4 regions of the Streptomyces sp. NPDC006174 genome follow, and region 3 is predicted to be linked to each of the others. Evidence: riboswitches for the same ligand, from Rfam matches in the RefSeq annotation. Region 3 holds a riboswitch; each other region holds the start of a gene.

Region 1 (4,789 bases), on a different contig from region 3:
GCGTCGCTCCCCGCCTGCGCGACCTGCGCCGAGGCCGCGGCCTCACCCTGGAGACCGCCGCCCAGCGGGCCGGACTCTCACCGGCCCACCTCTCCCGGCTGGAGACCGGCCGCCGGCAGCCCTCGCTGCCCATGCTGCTCGGCCTCGCCCGCATCTACGGTACGACGGTCTCCGAGCTGCTCGGCGAGAAGCCGCCCGAACGTGAGGCGGTCATCCGTGGCGGCGCCTTCGAGGGTGCCGAGGCCGACGGCTGGATGTACCGCCGGGCCGGCGGCTCCGGCCGCGCCATGCAGGCGTTGCGGGTCCGTGTCCCGTACGGCGCCCAAGGCGATCTGGTGCGGGTGCATCCCGGTGAGGAGTGGCTGTACGTCCTCGGCGGGCGGATGCGGGTCGCGCTGGGGGAGACCGTGCACGATCTGGACCCGGGCGACAGTGCCCACTTCGACTCGCTCACTCCGCACCGGATCGCGGCCCTGGACCGGGGCGGGGCGGAGCTGCTCTTCGTCCACTCGCTGCTGCAGAGCCCCGCGGCCGAGCTCTGCCTCGGCAACGCGCTCCACGCGCGCTGACTCCGGCGCCCTGCTCACCGCCGCGACTCTCCGTACCACCGGAGCCTTCGTACCCACCGGCCACGAGGCCGGCAGAGAGGACCGTCATGTCCGATTCCGAGCACTACGACCCGCTGACCCCGAGGCGCCCGAAGGCCACGACGGACTCACAGGAGCGCCGGATGCCGCGCGGCCTGGTGATCCGGCTCTTCGCCTACCTGGTGGTCGGCCACGTGATCGCGGCCTTCCTCTACCTGCTTTTCGTGGTGGCGGGCGCCGAGTAGCCGCTCAGTCCTGGTCGAGCAGGCGCTCGCGGAGTCGCTGCCGGGTCTCGGAGGAGACCTTCAGGCCCTCCGTCAGATAGCGGTCCGTCGAGCCCCACGTCTCGTCGATCGCCGCGAACGCCGCTTCGAGGTAGGAGGCCTGCGCACCGAAGAGCGGATTCAGCAGCTCCATCACCTCGGGGGACATGCCGGTCTCGGACATGTCCGTGCGCTTCACCTTGTACCGGCGGTGCGGATCGTTGGACTTGAGGTAGTCCGCCTCGATCGCCTCGCGCTCCACGCCCACCGCGAGCAGCGAGACCGCGATCGACAGGCCGGCGCGGTCCTTGCCCGCCGCACAGTGCATCAGAGCCGGCACGCTGTCCTCCGCCAGCGCGTGCAGGACACGGCTGTGCTCGGCGGTGCGGTCGACGATGGTCGAGCGGTACATGGTGATCATGCGCTCGGTGCCCTTGCCGTTGGCCAGGATCGAGCGCAGCTGCTCGATGTTCCCGTCGCGCACCAGCCGCCAGAACTCGGCGCCGTCGGCCGGGTCGGAGAGCGGAATGCTGACATTGCGGACACCGGTCAGCTCGATGTCGTACCCGTCGAGCTGGTGGTCGGCGGAGTTGCGGAAGTCGAAGACGGTGTGCAGTCCGAGCCCGCCGAGGAAGAGCGCGTCCTCGGCGGTGGCGTGCGCCAGGTGGCCGCTGCGGTAGAGCCGGCCGAAGGCGGTGCGCCGCCCGTCCGTGGTGGGAAGCCCACCCACATCGCGGAAGTTGCGGACTCCGGTCAGTGCGGTCTCGGTCGGCGGGACCTGCGGCACCTGCTGCGTCACGGTGGCTCCTGGAATCTCTGGCGTCGGCGCGGCTCTCCGGCGAGGGCGCTCCTGTGACGATACGACATCGGTTCACGGGGCAACCATCGGCAGGCTGACGGGGTGTCAGGAGCCGCGTGGACGGCATGTCCGTATTGGTGCATTTCGCAGAACATGCCCCGCTAATGGGGGAGATGGGAATCGGTAGGTGAGCGGGATCATATCCGTGACGGACGGTGGCGGCGGCGCCGAGGTGTTTTCCCGGGATCCGTAAGGAAAGCCAAGATCCGTAATCCACGGAGTGTGACGGGAAATCCGGAGCGAAATTGAATCGATGATTCCGGGGCGGAACCGACGGCTTGTTCCTGCCGTCCCGACTCGTTTACGGTCACCGTCAATCCGGACGGACCGCCTAATCCTGCCGCCGCCCGGAATTCGCACCCACCCACTCACGTGTGGCAGGAGCGGGGGAACCAGGTAAGCCGCCGGCCCGGAGCGATCCGGACCGGCTCGGGGTGAAGTCGCCAGCCGGCGACCGGGCATCTCCAGCCCGAACCCGACAGCTCACCTCGCAGGCGCCGGAGAGGAACTTCCCCATGCCCGCAAAGGGTAAGCACCGCCGTCCCAAGTCCGGTCCGATCCACCGCGGCGTCCTCGCCGCGGGCACCGGTGGCGCCGTACTCGCGCTCCCGCTGTTCGGCGCCACCGGCGCCCACGCCGCGGAGAAGGCGGCCCCCGCCGTCAAGCCCGCAGCCGCCTCGGCCGCCGCCGCCCAGTCCGCGAAGCAGGCCGCGCCCGCCACGGCGAAGGCCACCTCGAAGACGTACGCCGTAGTCTCCGGCGACCACCTCGCCAAGATCGCGGCCGAGCACCAGGTCAAGGGCGGCTGGCAGAAGCTGTACCAGGACAACCGCTCCACCGTCGGTGAGAACCCGAGCCTGATCTTCCCGGGCATGAAGCTGACCCTCGGCGCCAAGGCCTCCGGCACCGCCGCGCCTTCGGAGGCGAAGAAGTCCGCTCCGGCGCCCAAGGCCGCCGCGCCGAAGAAGGCCGAGCCGAAGAAGGCCGAGCCGGCCCCGAAGGCCGACACCGTCTCGGCCGACGAGTCCGACGCCGCCGCCGAGTCCGGCGCCTCCACGCAGAGCGGCTCCTCGCAGTCCACCGGCTCCGGCTGGACCGCGCCGCTCGACAACGCCAACGTCACCACCCAGTACCGCGCTTCCGGCTCCAGCTGGTCCAGCGGCTACCACACCGGCTCGGACTTCCAGGCCGCCTCCGGCACCCCCGTCAAGGCCATCGGCCCGGGCACCGTGGTCTCGGCCGGCTGGAGCGGTTCGTACGGCAACGAGGTCGTCATCCAGCACGAGGACGGCATGTACTCCCAGTACGCCCACCAGTCCTCGCTGAGCGTCTCCGCCGGCCAGACCGTCACCGGCGGCCAGCAGATCGGCCTCTCCGGCTCCACCGGAAACTCCACCGGCCCGCACCTCCACTTCGAGGTCCGCACCGGCCCGAGCTACGGATCCGACGTCGACCCGGTCGCCTACCTGCGGCAGCACGGCGTCTCCCTCTGATCCGAGGGCGAGAAGAAGTGAACGAGGGGCGGTGCGCGGCGGCGCACCGCCCCTCCACTTATTCCGGCTTTACCCAAATCTGACCGGGTGGTCTATGTCACCACCCGTCAACCCCGTATTACGGTCGCGTAGGTCACATTGAACGGTGCAGGATATGGGCTTGTGGCAGACGATTCGAGAACCCAGCAGCAGAACATCATCGGGTCGTACGCGGCGATCGGGGACAGTTTCACCGAGGGCGTCGGCGACCCAGGCCCCGACGGCACCTTCGTCGGCTGGGCGGACCGGTTCGCGGTTCTCCTCGCCGACCGGCTCCCGGCCCCCGGCGCGGCGACGAACCCGGGTGACCGGACCCGGCACGGCAATTTCCGTTACGCCAATCTCGCCGTACGCGGACGCCTCCTCGACCAGATCGTCGCGGAGCAGATCCCCCGGGCCAAGCAACTGGCCCCCGACCTGGTCAGCTTCTGTGCCGGCGGCAACGACATCATCCGGCCCGGCGCCGACCCCGACGATCTGGCCGAGCGCTTCGAGCGGGCCGTCGCCGACCTGACCGAGGCCGTCGGCACCGTCATGGTCACCACCGGTTTCGACACCCGGGGCGTTCCGGTGCTGCGCCACATGCGCGGCAAGATCGCCACGTACAACGTCCACCTGAGGGCCATCGCCGACCGCTACCAGTGCCCGGTGCTCGACCTGTGGTCGCTCCGCTCGGTCCAGGACCGGCGCGCCTGGGACGCCGACCGGCTCCACCTCTCGCCCGAGGGCCACACCCGCGTCGCGCTCCGCGCCGCCCAGGTCCTCGGCCACGAGGTGCCCGCCGACCCGGACCAGCCGTGGCCGCCGCAGGCCCAGCGCACGCCCTTCGACGCGCGGCGCGACAACGTTCAGTGGGCGCGGGAGTACCTGGTGCCGTGGATCGGCCGACGGCTGCGCGGCGAGTCGTCCGGCGATCACGTCGCGGCGAAGCGGCCGGACCTGCTGCCGCTGTAGCCGTCAGGGGCTGAGCAGCGGGAGCGTACGCCGGGACGGGCCCGGGACCACGGGTCCGTCCGGCGCCGGGCCCGCGCCGAGCCCCGCCGGTATCCGCTCCAGCACGCCGCCGGCGAACACGTCGTACAGCGGCAGCGTCTCCAGGTGCACGTAACCGATGTGGCAGTCGCACACGGCGAGCGGACAGGCCCGCGGACCGAGCGCCCGGCGGTAGCCGCCGTCGTAGAGGTTGCCCAGCTCCGCCTCGACGAAGTGGCAGCGCCGCACCGTCCCCTCGCCGTCCACCGAGATCACCGACTCGCCCGTCCGGCACGGCAGCCCGGCCGAGCGGTGCGGATGGCGGCTGTACGGAAAGAGCGGGTCCAGCTCCGTCCACCGCTCCGCCTCCTCATCGGTGTACGTCCGCCCCTCGGCCGCGTTCACCCAGAGGTACACCTCCGCCGGCAGCGCCGCCCGCAGCCGCCGCGCCTCGTCGAGGTGCTCGTCGAACCCGACCACGCCGACGCTGAAGCGGATGCCGCGCGCGGACAGCTCACGGCACTTCCCGAGGAACCGCTCGTACGGTGTCTGTCCCGGGTGGTACGTGCACCAGAG
Region 2 (4,789 bases), on a different contig from region 3:
GCTCCTCCGAGTAGTAGCCGACGGCCCGGTAGACGCTCTGCATGTCCCAGTCGGTGAACTTTCCGGTGCCCCGGACGTTGCCGGTGCCGTCCAGCTCGGTGCGCTCGGTGCGCAGCGCGGTGACCTTGCCGTCCTCGCCGAGGATCTCGACCGGCGACTCGAAGAAGTGCAGGAAGAGCTTGTGCGGGCGGTCGCCGACATCGCGGATCGCCCAGTTCTCCAGCGTCTGCGCGACCATGTTGGCCTGCTTGTTCTCGCGCCGGGTGGCGATGGAGCCCTCGTCGTACTCGATGTCCTCGGGGTTGACGATGACCTCGATGTTGGGGGAGTGGTCCAGCTCCCGCAGCTCCATCGGGCTGAACTTGGCCTGCGCCGGGCCACGCCGCCCGAACACATGCACCTCCAGCGCCTTGTTCGCCTTGAGGCCCTGGTACACGTTGTCCGGGATCTCGGTGGGCAGCAGCTCGTCCGCCGTCTTGGCCAGCACGCGGGCCACGTCCAGCGCCACGTTGCCGACGCCGAGGACGGCGACCTTCTCCGCGGTGAGCGGCCAGGTGCGCGGGACCTCGGGGTGGCCGTCGTACCAGGAGACGAACTCGGCCGCGCCGTAGGAGCCGTCGAGCTCCATGCCCGGGATGTCGAGGGCCCGGTCGGCCTCGGCACCGGTGGAGAAGATCACCGCGTCGTAGAAGGAGCGCAGGTCGTCGAGGTCGATGTCGTTCGGGTAGCTGACGTTGCCGAAGAGGCGGATCTGCGGCTTGTCCAGCACCTGGTGCAGCGCCTTGACGATGCCCTTGATCCGCGGGTGGTCGGGGGCCACGCCGTACCGGATCAGGCCGAAGGGCGCGGGCATGCGCTCGAACAGGTCGATCGAGACACCCGGGTCCTGGCAGACCTCGGATTTGAGCAGCGCGTCCGCAGCGTAGATACCGGCAGGGCCGGCTCCGACAATGGCGACGCGGACGGGGCGTGTCATGGCGTGGTGATCCTTAAGGCGGGCGAACGCGGGCAGGTACAGCGTACGTCGGAAGTAAGGGTTGGCTTACTAGTCTCCACCCCACACCGTAAGCCCTGGCCCCGCGAGGCGTCCGACCCGGCCTACGGTACCGCCCGTTAAGTCCGTTTCTCCAGGTCGGTATGGGCGATTTTGGCTATTTAACCTTCTCTTCCATAAAAGGGCTATTGAGGGTCTTGGGCTATTTTGAACACGCCCTTTCCGGCCGCCTCCGCGCAAAGTGGTGAGCGTCACGTCCAAGGGGGCGGACGCAGAAGTGGAGGCCTCGGTTCCCTTCTGTGCGAAGAAAGTTGACACCGCGACGGAACGGGCGTGACCGGGAATTCCGGAATTCGATCATGTGGAAAAGGATGATCCGGAATTCGGGGCTTGTTCTGTCCGGCGCTTTTCGCCTACGGTCACGGTCAATCCGGATGGAACGCCGAATCCTGCCGCCGTCCGGGAATCCGCAACCCACTCACGTACGGCAGGAGCGGGGGACCCAGGTAAGCCGCCGATCCGGTACCCGGAACGGCTAGGGGTGAAGTCGCATGATCATGCGGCCAGACATCTCCCGTCTGAACCCGACAGCTCACCTCGTAGGCGCCGGAGAGGAAATTCCCCATGCCCGCACAGGGTAAGCGCCGCCGTCCCAAGTCCGTCTCGCTGAGCCGTGGCATCGCCGCCGTGACCACCGGTGGAGCCGTTCTGGCCCTCCCGGTCCTCGGCGCCACCACCGCCTCCGCCGCTCCCGCGCACTCCGTCGCCGCGGAAAAGGCGGTGGCTCCCGTCTCCGTGACCGCCCAGGTGAATTCCGTGACGAAGGCGGCGCCCGCCAAGCATTCCGTGGTATCCGGCGAAACGCTTTCCAAGATCGCCCGCGAGTATTCCGTCAGCGGCGGCTGGAAGAAGCTGTACGAAGGCAACCGGAAGGCCGTCGGCGAGAACCCGAACCTTATTCACCCGGGTATCACGCTGACCATCGGCGCCAAGGCTGCCGCCTCGTCAGAAGCCAAGGCCGGTAAGGCTTCCACGGCCTCCGCCGAGCGCACGGCCACGGCGGAGCGCGCCGACCGCTCCGAGCGCACCACGGCCGCTCCCGCCGCCGCGCCGGCCGCCGCTCCCGCCACGTACACCGACGACCTCGATGGCTGGATCAGGGAGTCGCTGGCGGTCATGGCTCAGCACGGCATTCCCGGCAGCTACGAGGGCATCCACCGCAACATCATCCGCGAGTCCTCCGGCAACCCGAACGCCATCAACAACTGGGACTCCAACGCGGTGAAGGGCACCCCGTCCAAGGGGCTGCTCCAGGTCATCGACCCGACCTTCCAGGCCTACCACGTGCCCGGCACCTCGACCGACAGTTACGACCCGGTCGCCAACATCACCGCCGCGTGCAACTATGCCGCCGACCGGTACGGCTCGATCGACAACGTCTTCGGCGCCTACTGATCCCGTACGCGCTCACGCTTGAGGGGCTCCGGACCGCATGGTCCGGGGCCTCTCGGCGTACCGGGAAGTTACCCCTAAGTTTCTCGTGACTTACCACGCGATCGACAGTAGAACCTGTTGCACTCGTCGATAGTGAGGTGCGTCACATGAAAGACATCAAGCTGCATCAAGGCGCTTCCGGAGGCGTCTCCCGTCGAAGATTCATCACAGGAACAGGTTCTCTTCTTGGTGTCGCGGCGCTCGCCGGACCCACCACGCCGGTCTGGGCGTCGCCCCGGGCCGCAGCGGCCCCGATCGGATCCGGCGCCCATGTGCCGGTGCTGATCATCGGCACCGGATACGGCGGCTCGGTCGCAGCCCTCCGGCTGGCCCAGGCCGGTACCGACGTCCACATGGTCGAGATGGGCATGGCCTGGGACACCCCCGGCGCCGACGGCAAGATCTTCGCCAACACCACCAAGCCGGACGACCGCTCCTTCTGGCTGCGGACCAGGACCAAGCAGCCGCTGAGCAACTTCCTCGGCTTCCCGATCGACCGGAACGTCAACCGCTACACCGGAATCCTGGACGCCGAGGAGTTCGCCGGCATCACCGTCTACCAGGGCCGCGGCGTCGGCGGCGGCTCGCTGGTCAACGGCGGCATGGCCGTCACGCCCAAGCGGGAGAACTTCGCCGCCATCCTCCCGTCGGTCGACGCCGCCGAGATGTACAGCACCTACTACCCGCGCGCCAACGCGGACCTCGGCGTCACCACCATCGACCCGGCCTGGTTCGACTCCGTCGACTGCTACCAGTACGCGCGGATCGGCCGGAAGCACGCGCAGCGCTCCGGCTTCCCGTTCCTCTTCGTGCCCGCCGTGTACGACTGGGACTACATGAAGCAGGAGGCTGCCGGAACCGTACCGAAGTCCGCGCTGGACGCCGAGATCCTCTACGGCAACAACTACGGCAAGAAGTCGCTCCAGAAGACCTACATCGACCGGATCAAGGCCACCGGCCGGGTCACCATCACCCCGCTCCACAAGGTCACCCGCGTCTCGCCGGCCTCCGGCGGCGGCTACACGGTCCTCATCGACCAGCTGGACACCACCGGCCGGACCGTCACCACCAAGTCCGTCACGGCGGACAAGGTCTTCTTCGCCGCAGGCAGCGTCGGCACCAGCAAGCTGCTCGTCGGCCTGAAGGCGACCGGCGCCCTGTCCGGTCTCAACAACGAGATCGGCAAGGGCTGGGGCGACAACGGCAACGTCATGTGCGGCCGGGCCAACCACCTCTGGGATCCGACGGGGAAGGTGCAGTCCTCCATCCCCACCGGCGGCATCGACAACTGGGACGCCGGCGGAGCCTTCGCCGAGGTCGCTCCGCTGCCCACCGGGATCGAGACCTGGGCCTCGTTCTACCTCTCGATCACCAAGAACCCGCACCGCGCCGAGTTCACCTGGAACGCGGCGGCGGGCCGGGCCGAACTGAACTGGCAGACGGCGTGGAAGCAGCCGTCCATCGACGCCGCGAAGACCATCTTCGACAAGATCAACAAGAAGGAGGGGACGATCTACCGCACGGACCTCTTCGGGACCTACAAGATCTGGGGCGACCACCTCACCTACCACCCGCTGGGCGGCGCGGTCCTGAACAAGGCCACCGACAACTACGGCCGGCTGCACGGCCATCCGGGTCTGTACGTCATCGACGGCGCACTGATCCCCGGCAACTGCAGCGTCAACCCGTTCGTCACCATCACCGCGCTCGCCGAGCGCAACATCGAACGCATCATCGCCACTGATCTGCGCCCCTGATCAGCACGGCGTACTGAGAGCCCGGGGCCGGGCGTGCCAACCCGGCGGCCCCGGACTCCGTCAGTGACCCGGCAGCACGCACACCGCGTCGATCCCCAGCACATGGTTGAGCCGCCCGAACGCCAGCCACGAGCCGATGCTCATCGTCAGCTCCACGACCTCCACCTGGCTGTAGTGCGCGGTCATCCGCCTCCAGAAGGCGTCGTCGAGACCGTGGTGGTCCAGCGCGTACCGCTCCGCGTACTCCGCCGCCAGCCGCGTCCGCTCGTCGAAGGCGTCCGTCGTACGCCACTCGGTCACCGCCTGCGCGAACTCCTCCTCCACCTTGGCCCCGTCCCGCTCGGTCCGCCAGTCCAGGCAGAACAGGCACCCGTTGACCTGCGCGATCCGCAGCCGCGCGGCCTCGAACTCCCGCAGGCCCAGCGTCGTGTGCTCGTACACGGACATCGAGAAGGTGGCGGCTGCCATGCCGATGCCCGGGACCATCTGGCCCCACACGTAACCGATGGGCTCCTGGCCCTCCGGAATGTCGATGATCACGCCG
Region 3 (4,789 bases):
GCGTCGATGGCCAGCAGATCGACGAACTTGCCGTGGTCGGTGAGCACTTGCCGGCCGATCAGCAGCAGGCGTCTGCCCAGGATCTCCGGATCGGCCTCGATGAGGTCCTCCAGGCGTGACTCCAGCGCCATCGGCCGGGTCGCCACCCGCTTCGGCTTGCCGTCGTCCACCCGCCACAGCCCGAACTCCAACGGCATCGTGTGCCCCCTCTCGGTCCCGCGACGTCGAGCGGATGTTCCCAGGACCGTTGTCACGTCGGCATGCTCCTGCCGTAGCTTGCCAGTCCTCGCGAGCGGTGTGGTCGGGGCGGCCGCTCCGATGGCGTAGAGTTGTGTCTACCGACGCGGGGTGGAGCAGCTCGGTAGCTCGCTGGGCTCATAACCCAGAGGTCGCAGGTTCAAATCCTGTCCCCGCTACTGAAGATCCAGGCCCGGTACGCAGATCACTGATCGCGTACCGGGCCTGAGTCGTTTCCGGGGCCCGGTCCTTTCCGGAGCCCGACCCATTCCGGTTTGACCTTGACGCAACGTAAAGATCTAGCGTTCTCGGCATGGAGTGGTCCATCCAGGAAATCGCCAGAAAGGCCGGCACCACCAGCCGCACGCTCCGGCACTACGGGGACCTCGGTCTCCTGACGCCGAGCCGGCTCGGGAGCAACGGCTACCGCTACTACGACCAGGACGCCCTCGTCCGGCTGCAGCGCATCCTGCTGCTGCGGGAGCTCGGGCTGTCGTTGCCCGCGATCAAGGACGTGCTCGAAGGGCAGCGGGACACGGGTGTGGCGTTGCGGGCGCATCTGCGGCTGCTCGAACAGGAGCAGGCACGCATCGGGCGGCAGATCGCCTCGGTGCGGACCACTCTCCACAAGACGGAGGAGGGGACGGAACTCATGGCCGAGGAAGTGTTCGACGGGTTCGACCACACCGCTCATGAGCGGGAGGTGACCGAGCGCTGGGGCCGCGCGGCGTACGAGGAGGGCGACCGGTGGTGGCGTTCGCTCGGGGAGGAGGGGAGGAAGGCCTTCCTCGGCGAGCATGAAGCCATCGCGCGGGACTGGGGGCTCGCCCGGGAGGCCGGGGCCGATGCCGGTGGTGAGCAGGCTCAGGAGATCGCGCGGCGGCACTGCGCGTGGCTGTCGGCCTCCAAGGAGCCCAGCCGTTCGTACGTCATCGGGCTCGGCGAGATGTATGTCGCCGATCCGCGCTTCGGAAAGAACTACGATCGCTACGGGGACGGCACCGCCGCCTTCGTACGGGATGCACTGACGATCTACGCCGAACGCCGGCTCTCCGACTGAGCACGGAGGGCCTCCGCTCCAGGCCCGCTTCCCCCTATTCGGCCGATGACGGGTCGCCGCACGGCGCGGCTCCGGGAAGCCTGGACGGGGCGCGGTACCGTCCGCAGCCGTGGCCGGACCGGGCAGCAGGAGTGCACAGGTGGTGGGGATGGCGGAGAAGGGGCGCGGGCTCGTGAAGGCGAGCCTCGGGATCCCCGGGCGTGCCGCGCCCGGCTCCACGGGGCGCGGGAGGCCGGTGGTGGCGCGGAGCGTCGGGACCCGGCGGTTCGTGCGGCTGCTGCCGGTGCTGCTGATCGGCGGCGGGCTCCTCTTCGACACGCTCGCACCGGCCAATTTCACCGCCGTACCTCTGTTCGTGGCCGCGCCGCTGATCGCCGCACCGTTCTTCTCGCTCGCCAGCACGATCCGTACGGGAGTGGCTTCGGTCCTCTCCGTCATCGCGATGCGGATCTCCGACGGCACCTCCACCCAGGTCGTCCCGGTCATCGAGATGATCACGGTCCTCACCGCCGCGGCCCTGGCCCTCGTCATCAACGGGGTCGTGCGCCGCAGCAACGAGCAGCTGGCCTCGGCGCGGGTCATCGCGGAGACCGCCATGCGGGCCGTGCTGCCGACGCCGGCGGAGCGGATCGGCGGGCTCCAGGTGGCGGCGCGGTACGAGGCGGCGCAGGCGGACGAGTTCGTCGGCGGCGACCTGTTCGCGGTGGCGGACACTCCGTACGGCGTACGCCTGGTCGTCGGTGACGTGCGCGGCAAGGGGCTGGACGCCGTGGAGGCGGTGGCGGTGATCATCGGCGCGTTCCGGGAGGCCGCCGAGCAGGAGCGGTCGCTGGAGGGCGTGGCGCAGCGGCTGGAGCGGGCGCTGGCGCGGGAAGGGACGCGGCGGTACGGGCTGGACGCCATGGAGGGGTTCATCACCGCCGTACTGGCCGAGATCCCGCCCGGCTCCGCCTCGCTGCGCCTCGTCAACCGCGGCCATCCCGAGCCGATCCTGCTGCACGCGGACGGGGCGCTGGAGGTCCTCGCGCCGAGCGTGCCCGCCATGCCGCTCGGCATGGACCTCGGCGTGTGGCCCGACCGGTCCGACGAGTGGGAGCTGCCCGCCGGTTCGACGCTGCTCGCCTTCACGGACGGCCTCTCCGAGGCGCGCGACCCGAGCGGTGTCTTCTACGACCCGGCGGCCCGGCTGCGCGGCCGTATCTTTCCCGGCCCCGAGGAGCTGCTCTCGGCGCTCACCGACGACGTACGGCTGCACACCGGGGGGCAGTCGACGGACGACATGGCGCTGCTCGCGGTCAGCCGGCCGGCGGAGGGCCAGCCGCCGCGTCGGACGACGGTGAAGATCGTCGGCCGGGGCGATGACACGGTGCGTAATTGAAGAGCACCGCTCCGCATAACAGTTGACACACCATCAGAAAAAGAGGTGTGGACGAGGGGTCGTCAAGTCGTCCGATTCGGGACGCTTGTGGGTGGTAAGTCCCCGTCGAAGTCGTTAATGATCAACAGGAACAGCTTGGAATCGGGCCCGTCTGTCTATTAACGTTCGATAACGCAGCGCGGTCGTCCCAGCCGTCGTCAGAGACGGCGCCGTGCGCGAGCGCCGAATTCCGCAAGGGAACCGGGGAACCACCTACATGGGGTGAATCGGACGCCTGCGTCTCGTGAGAGGCGGAGGGGCCCGTAGGAGACCTTCCTGCTCCGAACCCGTCAGCTAACCCGGTAGGCGAGAAGGAAGGAAAGGAGTGCGCCCACGTGGCGTCCAACAACCCTGCCCCTGAGGCCCCGTCACCCTTCACCACCGACGGCCTCGGCGGCCCGGAGCGGACGTGGGAGGAGTGGAACCCCACCGCGGAGTCCATCCGTCCCGTGCGCGGCAAGCACCGCGTGGCGAAGCAGCGAGGTCTCGCCCGTAGCTCCACCGTCCTCGGGGTCGGCGTCATAGCGGCCGTCGGTGCGGGTGGCATGGCCACCGCCCAGAGCAAGCCGCCGGTCTCCATCTCTCTTCCCGATTCCATCGCGGACAACCTCCCCGACGCCAAGTCCCTTCCCGGCGTCGGGGCGTTCATGTCCGACGAGGCCGAGCCCGCCCCGGTCCTCGCGGCCGCTCCGCTCACCTCCGCGGGCATCACGACCGCCGAGGCCGAGCAGGGCACCACCGACGCCGGCGAGGCCCTGCGCGCCCGGATCCTCCAGCAGGCCGAGCAGCAGCAGGCCAACGCGGACGCCGAGGCCAAGGCCGCCGAGGAGAAGGCCGCGGCCGAGAAGGCCGCCGCCGAGGCGAAGAAGCAGCAGGACGAGGCCGAGGCGAAGGTCAAGGCCAAGGCCGCCGCCGAGAAGAAGGCGGCCGAGGAGGCCGCGGCGAAGAAGGCCGAGGAGGAGCGCCTCGCCAAGCTCCGCGCCAGCTACACGCTGCCGACCTCCTCGTACACGATCACCTCGACCTACGGTCAGTCAGGCGCCCTGTGGTCCTCGGGCCAGCACACCGGCCTGGACTTCGCCGGGTCGGCCGGTACGCCGATCAAGGCCGTGCACGGCGGCACGATCACGTCGGCGGGCTGGGCCCAGGCGTACGGCTACCGCACGGTGCTCCAGCTCGAGGACGGCACGGAGATCTGGTACGCCCACCAGTCGTCGATCGAGGTCTCGGTCGGCCAGAAGGTCACCACCGGCCAGACCATCGGCCGCATGGGCGACACCGGCAACGTGACCGGCGTCCACCTCCACCTGGAGGTCCGCACCGCCGGCGGCTCGGCGATGGACCCGGCGGCCTGGCTGAGCAGCAAGGGCCTCTCCGTCTGAGACCCCGGTACGTCGTTCGTCGTCGTCCCTCGCACACCCCGGCAGCCCTGACGCTCACCCCCCGACGTCAGGGCTGCCGGTCCGTCCGGCGGAGTGCAGGGGACGGAATGCGTGGCTCCGGCGCGGAATGGGCGGCTCCGTCATGGAATACGTGGCTCCGCCGCCGCCGTTGAACCCCTACATGACTTCTCTGCGCACTCTCGGCAGCTCCGACCTCCAGGTCTTCCCTCTCGCCCTCGGCGGCAACGTCTTCGGCTGGACGGCGGACGAGGACCGGTCCTTCGCCGTCCTGGACGCGTACGTGGCGGCCGGCGGCAACTTCGTCGACACCGCCGACGCCTACTCCGCCTGGGTCGAAGGCAACCGGGGCGGCGAGTCGGAGACCGTCATCGGCAAGTGGCTCGCCTCTCGCGCCAACCGCTCCGACATCGTCGTGGCCACCAAGGCCGGCGCCCACCCCGACTACCAGGGGCTCTCCGCCGCCACCATCAAGGGCGCGGCCGAGCAGTCGCTGCGCCGCCTCGGCACCGACCACATCGACCTCTACTACACGCACTTCGACGACGAGACCGTCCCGGTCGAGGAGATCATCACCGCACTCGACCAGCTGGTGAAGGACGGCAAGGTGCGCCACATCGCCGCCTCCAACATCAGCCCGGAGCGCCTCCAGGAGTCGCTGGACTTCTCCGAGCG
Region 4 (4,789 bases), on a different contig from region 3:
CTGTACGTGGGGGAGTTGAGCCACCTGTGCCAGATGGTCCAGCTGGTCCCGCATCACCTCGGGCCCGCCCACCTCCCGGTGCAGCACCGCCTCGTCCAGTACGGCGGTGAAGCGCAGCGGCGGCTTCGCGCGCAGCACGCGCTGACGGGTCAGCCGCACCTCGACCAGCGAGTCGAGATCGTCCGCCGGCAGGCCGTCGAGCGAGGCCCGGGTCACCGCCCGCGCGTAGCCGGCCGTCTGAAGGAGGCCCGGCACCACCGAGGTCTCCAGGGTCCGCACCGTATCGGCCTGGGACTCCAGGCTGATGAAGTCGCGGTACTGCGGCGGGATCAGCCCGCGGTACGCGTGCCACCACCCCGCGCCTCCGCCGCCCGCCGAACCCGCCAGCACTTCGAGCAGCGCGCGCAACTGCGCGTCGCGCACCGCGTAGAGGTCGAGCAGGCGCGTCACATCGCCGGGCGTGACCCCGCTCGCGCCGGTCTCGATACGGCTCACCTTCGACTGGTGCCAGCCGAGCAGGTGCGCCGCGTCCCGGCTGGTCAGTCCGGAGCCGTGGCGCAGGTTCCGTAACTCCTCGCCGAGCTTCCGTCGTCGGACGACGGGGCCGTGCTGCATCCGGGTCTCCTCGCGCTGTGCGGAACGGAACGGAACCGTCACGCATCGCACGGTCCGGCCCCGCAAGGGGGTCAGTGTGCCCGTCGTCCGGGTGGTGCGGGACCCGAATTCACCGCTTCGAGCGACAGATATATGCATATCTTGGTCGAACGTCGTTACAGCGAGCTTCAACAGTGGCAGTCTGGCGCGAAGCACAATCCCGGCCGACCGCGGGTCGGCCGGGGCGCGAAAGGGACGGCGTCGCCATGGCAGACCATCAGGAAGCAACCGTCACCCTGCCGAGCGATCCGGTCTCGGTCTCCTCGGCTCGTAGATATGTGGCCAGGACGTTGGCCGAATGGGGCCTCTCGGAGGAGACGGAGCTGGCCGACACCGTCCGGCTGATCATCTCCGAACTGACGACCAACGCGGTCCAGCACACGTTCGGCCAGTCGCCCACCTTCACCGTGGATCTGCGCCTCGAACGCGACGAGGAACTACGCCTCGGCGTGACGGACAGTCACCCTCGGTGGCCTCAGCGGCTGCCCGCCGCCGTACGGCAGGACAACGGGCGCGGCATGGTGATCATCCGGGCACTGGCCAAGGAGTACGGCGGCCGGCTGACGGTCGTCCCGACGGCCGAGGGCGGCAAGACAGTCTGGATCGCGCTGCCGTGGGCGGTACCGGTCCAGGGCTGAGAGCCGGGCGCGGGCGGGACGGCGGAGTTCAGGCCGCCGCCCGGCCGAACCCGCTGCGCAGCAGGGCCAGCAGCGTCGCCGCCGCCGCGGTCGCCCGGTCGCCGCGGTGCACCACGGAGATGGTCCGGCGGAACTCCGCGGGCTCCAGCCGCCGGACCGCCAGCGGCGTGGCCGACAGCGACGCCACCATCTCCGGCACCACCGCCACCCCGAGCCCCGCACTGACCAGCGCGCACACCAGCGCGTAGCCGGGCGACTCGCACACCACCGCCGGTGCGGCGCCCGCCGCCGCCAGCGCGCTCTCCACCCCGCGCCGGGGCGGATGGGCCGGAGCGCTGCTGATCAGCGGCCGGCCCGCCAGCTCGGCGACCGGCAGCCGCCCGGTGCCTTCGGAGAGCCGGTGGCCGACCGCCGTCGCCAGTACCAGCTCCTCGACCAGCAGCGGCTCGACGGTGACCCCGACGGGCGGCGGGTCGGCCACCGCCGGCTCGTACGTGTGGGTCAGCGCCAGGTCCACCTCGCCGGCGGTGACCGCCGCGACGCCGTCCGGCGGCTCGCACTCGGTGACGGCCAGCTCCACATCCGGATGGGCCCGCCGGAACGCGCTCAGGACCGGCGGCAGCAGATGCACCCCGGCCGTCGTGAACGTCCCGACCCGCAGCCTGCCGCCCGACAGCCCGGCCAGCTGCGCCAGCTCGTGCCGCGCCTGTTCCAGCTCGTCCAGCACCCGCCGCGCCCGGCCCGCCAACAGCTCACCGGCGGCCGTCAGCCGCGCGCCGCGATGGTGGCGCACCAGCAGCGTCGCGCCGGCCTCCCGCTCCAGTTTGGCCAGCTGCTGGGAGAGTGCGGGCGCGGTGTAGCCCAGGTGGGCGGCGGCCCGGGTGATCGATCCGGTCTCGGCGACCGCCACCAGCGCGGTGAGCCGCGTCGGGTCGTACATGAAGCGTTCCTTTAGGCAGACCCAGAAGATTCCAAGTACACGCTAAAGGCTCCGCCGGTCCACGCTGGACCCATGGACGCACAACTGATCGCCTTCACCGGGGTCGCCGCCGGGATGGTCGCGCTGCCCGGAGCCGACTTCACCGTCGTCGTACGCAACGCTCTGGCCTCGCGCACCGCCGGTCTGGCCACCGCGCTCGGTATCGCCGGAGGACTGCTCATCCATACCGCGCTCGCCGTGGCCGGCCTCGCGGCGGTGCTGCTGACGATGCCGGTACTGTTCCGCACGGTCCAGCTGCTCGGCGGCGCGTACGTGCTCCACCTCGGGATCAGCGCGCTGTACGCGATCCGGCGCCGGGTCGCCGAGGAGAGCCGCACGCCGGACCAGGTGCCGTCTGAGGGGCCCGAGGCGTCCGGCGGCGGACCGGAACAGCCGGTACGCGAAGGGTTCGGGCGCGCGCTGCGGCAGGGCTTCCTGACCAACGCGCTCAATCCCAAGGCGCCGGTCCTCTTCCTCAGCCTGCTGCCGCAGTTCGTCCCGGCCGGGCAGCCGCCGCTGCCCAGGACCCTGCTGCTCGCCGCCCTGGTCGTCGCTCTCGCCCTGGTGTGGTTCCCGGCCCTCGCCCTGCTCGTGGACCGGCTGGGACGGTGGCTGCGCCGGCCGCGTACCGCCCGGGCGATCGAGGGCGGCAGCGGCGTGGCGCTCACCGGACTGGGACTGGCGCTGGTGGCCGGGCCCCTCCTGCGCTGAGGTGCGCAGAGGGGGCCCGTGCCGCCCGCGGAGGAGAAGAGTGCGGCCGCAAGGGAAGAGCGTCCGGTCGGTGGGTCAGCGGACCCGTCCGTACCAGACGCTCTTGGACCAGATTTTCGCCTTGCGGACCACGTCCCCGGATTTGGGGGAGTGCCAGATCTTGCCGCCTCCGGCGTAGATGCCCACGTGGTAGACGCTGCGCCCGGAATGGAAGAAGACCAGGTCACCGAGTTTGCGCTGCGACTTCGAGATATGGCGGGTCTTGTTGTACTGCTGCTGTGCGGTGCGGGGAAGTTTTTTCCCGGCCTTCTTGAACGAGTAGAGAGTCAGTCCCGAGCAGTCGAACCGGCTGGGACCTGCTGCTCCGTACTTGTAGGGAGCACCCTTCTTCGACGCGGCGATCTTGAGCGCCTTCGTCGAATGGGTGGCGGCCTCGGCGTCGTTGACGAGGCCGGGCGCCAGCATCGCGGACGTCACGGCGAAGGTGAGTACGGAAGCCGTACCGACCCGGGCGAACAGAGACGGGACATGAACCTGCGCAGACATGCGCAACCCTTCGTCAGCCGCCTGTGAAGGATGACCTGTCGGGTTCGGGCTGGCGAAGTTGCCCGGCCGCGCGATGCGGCTTCACCCCGAGGGCTTACCGGTCTCCCGGTCGGCCCGTTGTGCTCGGGTCCTCCACTCCTGCCGATCCACTCCTTGTCGACCAGTCATCCGGGAGGCGGCAGGACTCGGCGTCCACCCGGACCGCCCCGCCGCGGTGGCGGGGGCTTGTCGTCCCAGGGATCTTGACTCACGAAGTGCCGGATTTCCGAGCTGAAACGGCGATTTGTGAGTCTCCTCACCACTGATCCATTCAGGTGGACAGGAGGCATTCGCGCCCGCTGGCGAGCCCGGCGCACACCCTCGTACCAGCGACGAAAGGGTGGATTTCGAGTACGACCCGTGCGTCGAGCGCAAGTTGGGACGTCGCTCGCGCGGGTGATCGCCTACGCCGAACGAGCGAGGAAAATCGGTCGCGGAACCGGGCGTGTCGCACGCCAGGTCGACCGGCCCGCTCCCGTAATGCGCTCCCGGCGCGCGTGGCGGCTCAGTTCGGAGCCGGCGGCATGGTGACCCTGCCTGCCCGCCGCTCGCCGTCCAGCACCCGCAGGGCCCGCGCGAGCGTCGCCGCGTGGATCTGCCGCTCACCGCGCTCGTGCATCAGGGCCAGCGCGTCGCGCAGGGCCGCCGCTCCGGAGGCCAGGGCCTGCGCGGCCCGCAGTGCGCTGTAGGTGTCGCTGCCGCGCGCCGGGTTGATGCGTCCCACCTGGTCGAGGACCGCCAGGTAACAGTCGATGAACTCGCCCTCGGCGCGGGTCAGTGCGGGCAGCGGCGGGAACTTTGGCGGCTCCATCGGCGGGTCACCTCACGTCGTGCGGCGGCTGGGAGAGCGCGCGGTTCTCCACGACGTGGTCCACCAGCCCGTAGGCGCGAGCGGCCTCCGCGTCGAGGATGGTGTCGCGCTCGACGTCGGCGGTGACCCGCTCGGCGGTCCGGCCTGTGTGCCGGACCAGCATCTGAGTGAACAGCTCGCGGGTGCGCACCAGTTCGCGCGCGTGGATCTCCAGGTCGGACGGCTGGCCCCGCAGCGGCTCGGCCCGTGCGGGTCGCTCAATGACTACCCGCGCGCCGGGCAGAGCATGTCGCCGCCCGGGAGCTCCGGCGGCCAGCAGAGCGGCCGCGTAGGAGCCGGCCTGCCCGAGGCAGAAGGTCTCCACCTCGCACGTCAGGTACCGCATCGTGTCGTAGACCGCCGCCATCGCCG

What was found. A riboswitch is a leader RNA that binds a small molecule or an ion and turns the genes downstream of it on or off. The one in region 3 is predicted to bind cyclic di-AMP.
Region 1: linked by a shared signal. The riboswitch ahead of ABZ267_RS28645 (LysM peptidoglycan-binding domain-containing M23 family metallopeptidase) and the one ahead of ABZ267_RS30715 (M23 family metallopeptidase) in region 3 are both predicted to bind cyclic di-AMP.
Region 2: linked by a shared signal. The riboswitch ahead of ABZ267_RS11440 (transglycosylase SLT domain-containing protein) and the one ahead of ABZ267_RS30715 (M23 family metallopeptidase) in region 3 are both predicted to bind cyclic di-AMP.
Region 4: linked by a shared signal. The riboswitch ahead of ABZ267_RS25640 (C40 family peptidase) and the one ahead of ABZ267_RS30715 (M23 family metallopeptidase) in region 3 are both predicted to bind cyclic di-AMP.

What each region holds. Positions count from the first base shown of each region.
Region 1 is NZ_JBEXTJ010000015.1:69,748-74,536, reverse strand. It holds gene ABZ267_RS28660 (XRE family transcriptional regulator) at 1-569, shown strand, start outside; gene ABZ267_RS28655 (DUF6126 family protein) at 656-832, shown strand; gene ABZ267_RS28650 (tyrosine-protein phosphatase) at 837-1,649, opposite strand; cyclic di-AMP (ydaO/yuaA leader) riboswitch at 2,061-2,221, shown strand; gene ABZ267_RS28645 (LysM peptidoglycan-binding domain-containing M23 family metallopeptidase) at 2,225-3,202, shown strand; gene ABZ267_RS28640 (SGNH/GDSL hydrolase family protein) at 3,365-4,195, shown strand; gene ABZ267_RS28635 (STM4011 family radical SAM protein) at 4,199-4,789, opposite strand, start outside.
Region 2 is NZ_JBEXTJ010000004.1:305,323-310,111, forward strand. It holds gene ABZ267_RS11435 (FAD-dependent oxidoreductase) at 1-976, opposite strand, end outside; cyclic di-AMP (ydaO/yuaA leader) riboswitch at 1,425-1,615, shown strand; gene ABZ267_RS11440 (transglycosylase SLT domain-containing protein) at 1,619-2,449, shown strand; gene ABZ267_RS11445 (GMC oxidoreductase) at 2,596-4,245, shown strand; gene ABZ267_RS11450 (carboxymuconolactone decarboxylase family protein) at 4,306-4,785, opposite strand; gene ABZ267_RS11455 (dihydrodipicolinate reductase) at 4,782-4,789, opposite strand, start outside.
Region 3 is NZ_JBEXTJ010000018.1:18,496-23,284, reverse strand. It holds gene ABZ267_RS30735 (endonuclease NucS domain-containing protein) at 1-197, opposite strand, end outside; tRNA gene ABZ267_RS30730 (tRNA-Met) at 343-416, shown strand; gene ABZ267_RS30725 (MerR family transcriptional regulator) at 551-1,297, shown strand; gene ABZ267_RS30720 (PP2C family protein-serine/threonine phosphatase) at 1,446-2,675, shown strand; cyclic di-AMP (ydaO/yuaA leader) riboswitch at 2,886-3,038, shown strand; gene ABZ267_RS30715 (M23 family metallopeptidase) at 3,050-4,096, shown strand; gene ABZ267_RS30710 (aldo/keto reductase) at 4,278-4,789, shown strand, end outside.
Region 4 is NZ_JBEXTJ010000012.1:96,281-101,069, forward strand. It holds gene ABZ267_RS25620 (helix-turn-helix transcriptional regulator) at 1-615, opposite strand, end outside; gene ABZ267_RS25625 (ATP-binding protein) at 861-1,292, shown strand; gene ABZ267_RS25630 (LysR family transcriptional regulator) at 1,321-2,232, opposite strand; gene ABZ267_RS25635 (LysE family translocator) at 2,305-2,982, shown strand; gene ABZ267_RS25640 (C40 family peptidase) at 3,058-3,528, opposite strand; cyclic di-AMP (ydaO/yuaA leader) riboswitch at 3,532-3,719, opposite strand; gene ABZ267_RS25645 (hypothetical protein) at 4,073-4,378, opposite strand; gene ABZ267_RS25650 (ATP-dependent Clp protease proteolytic subunit) at 4,386-4,789, opposite strand, start outside.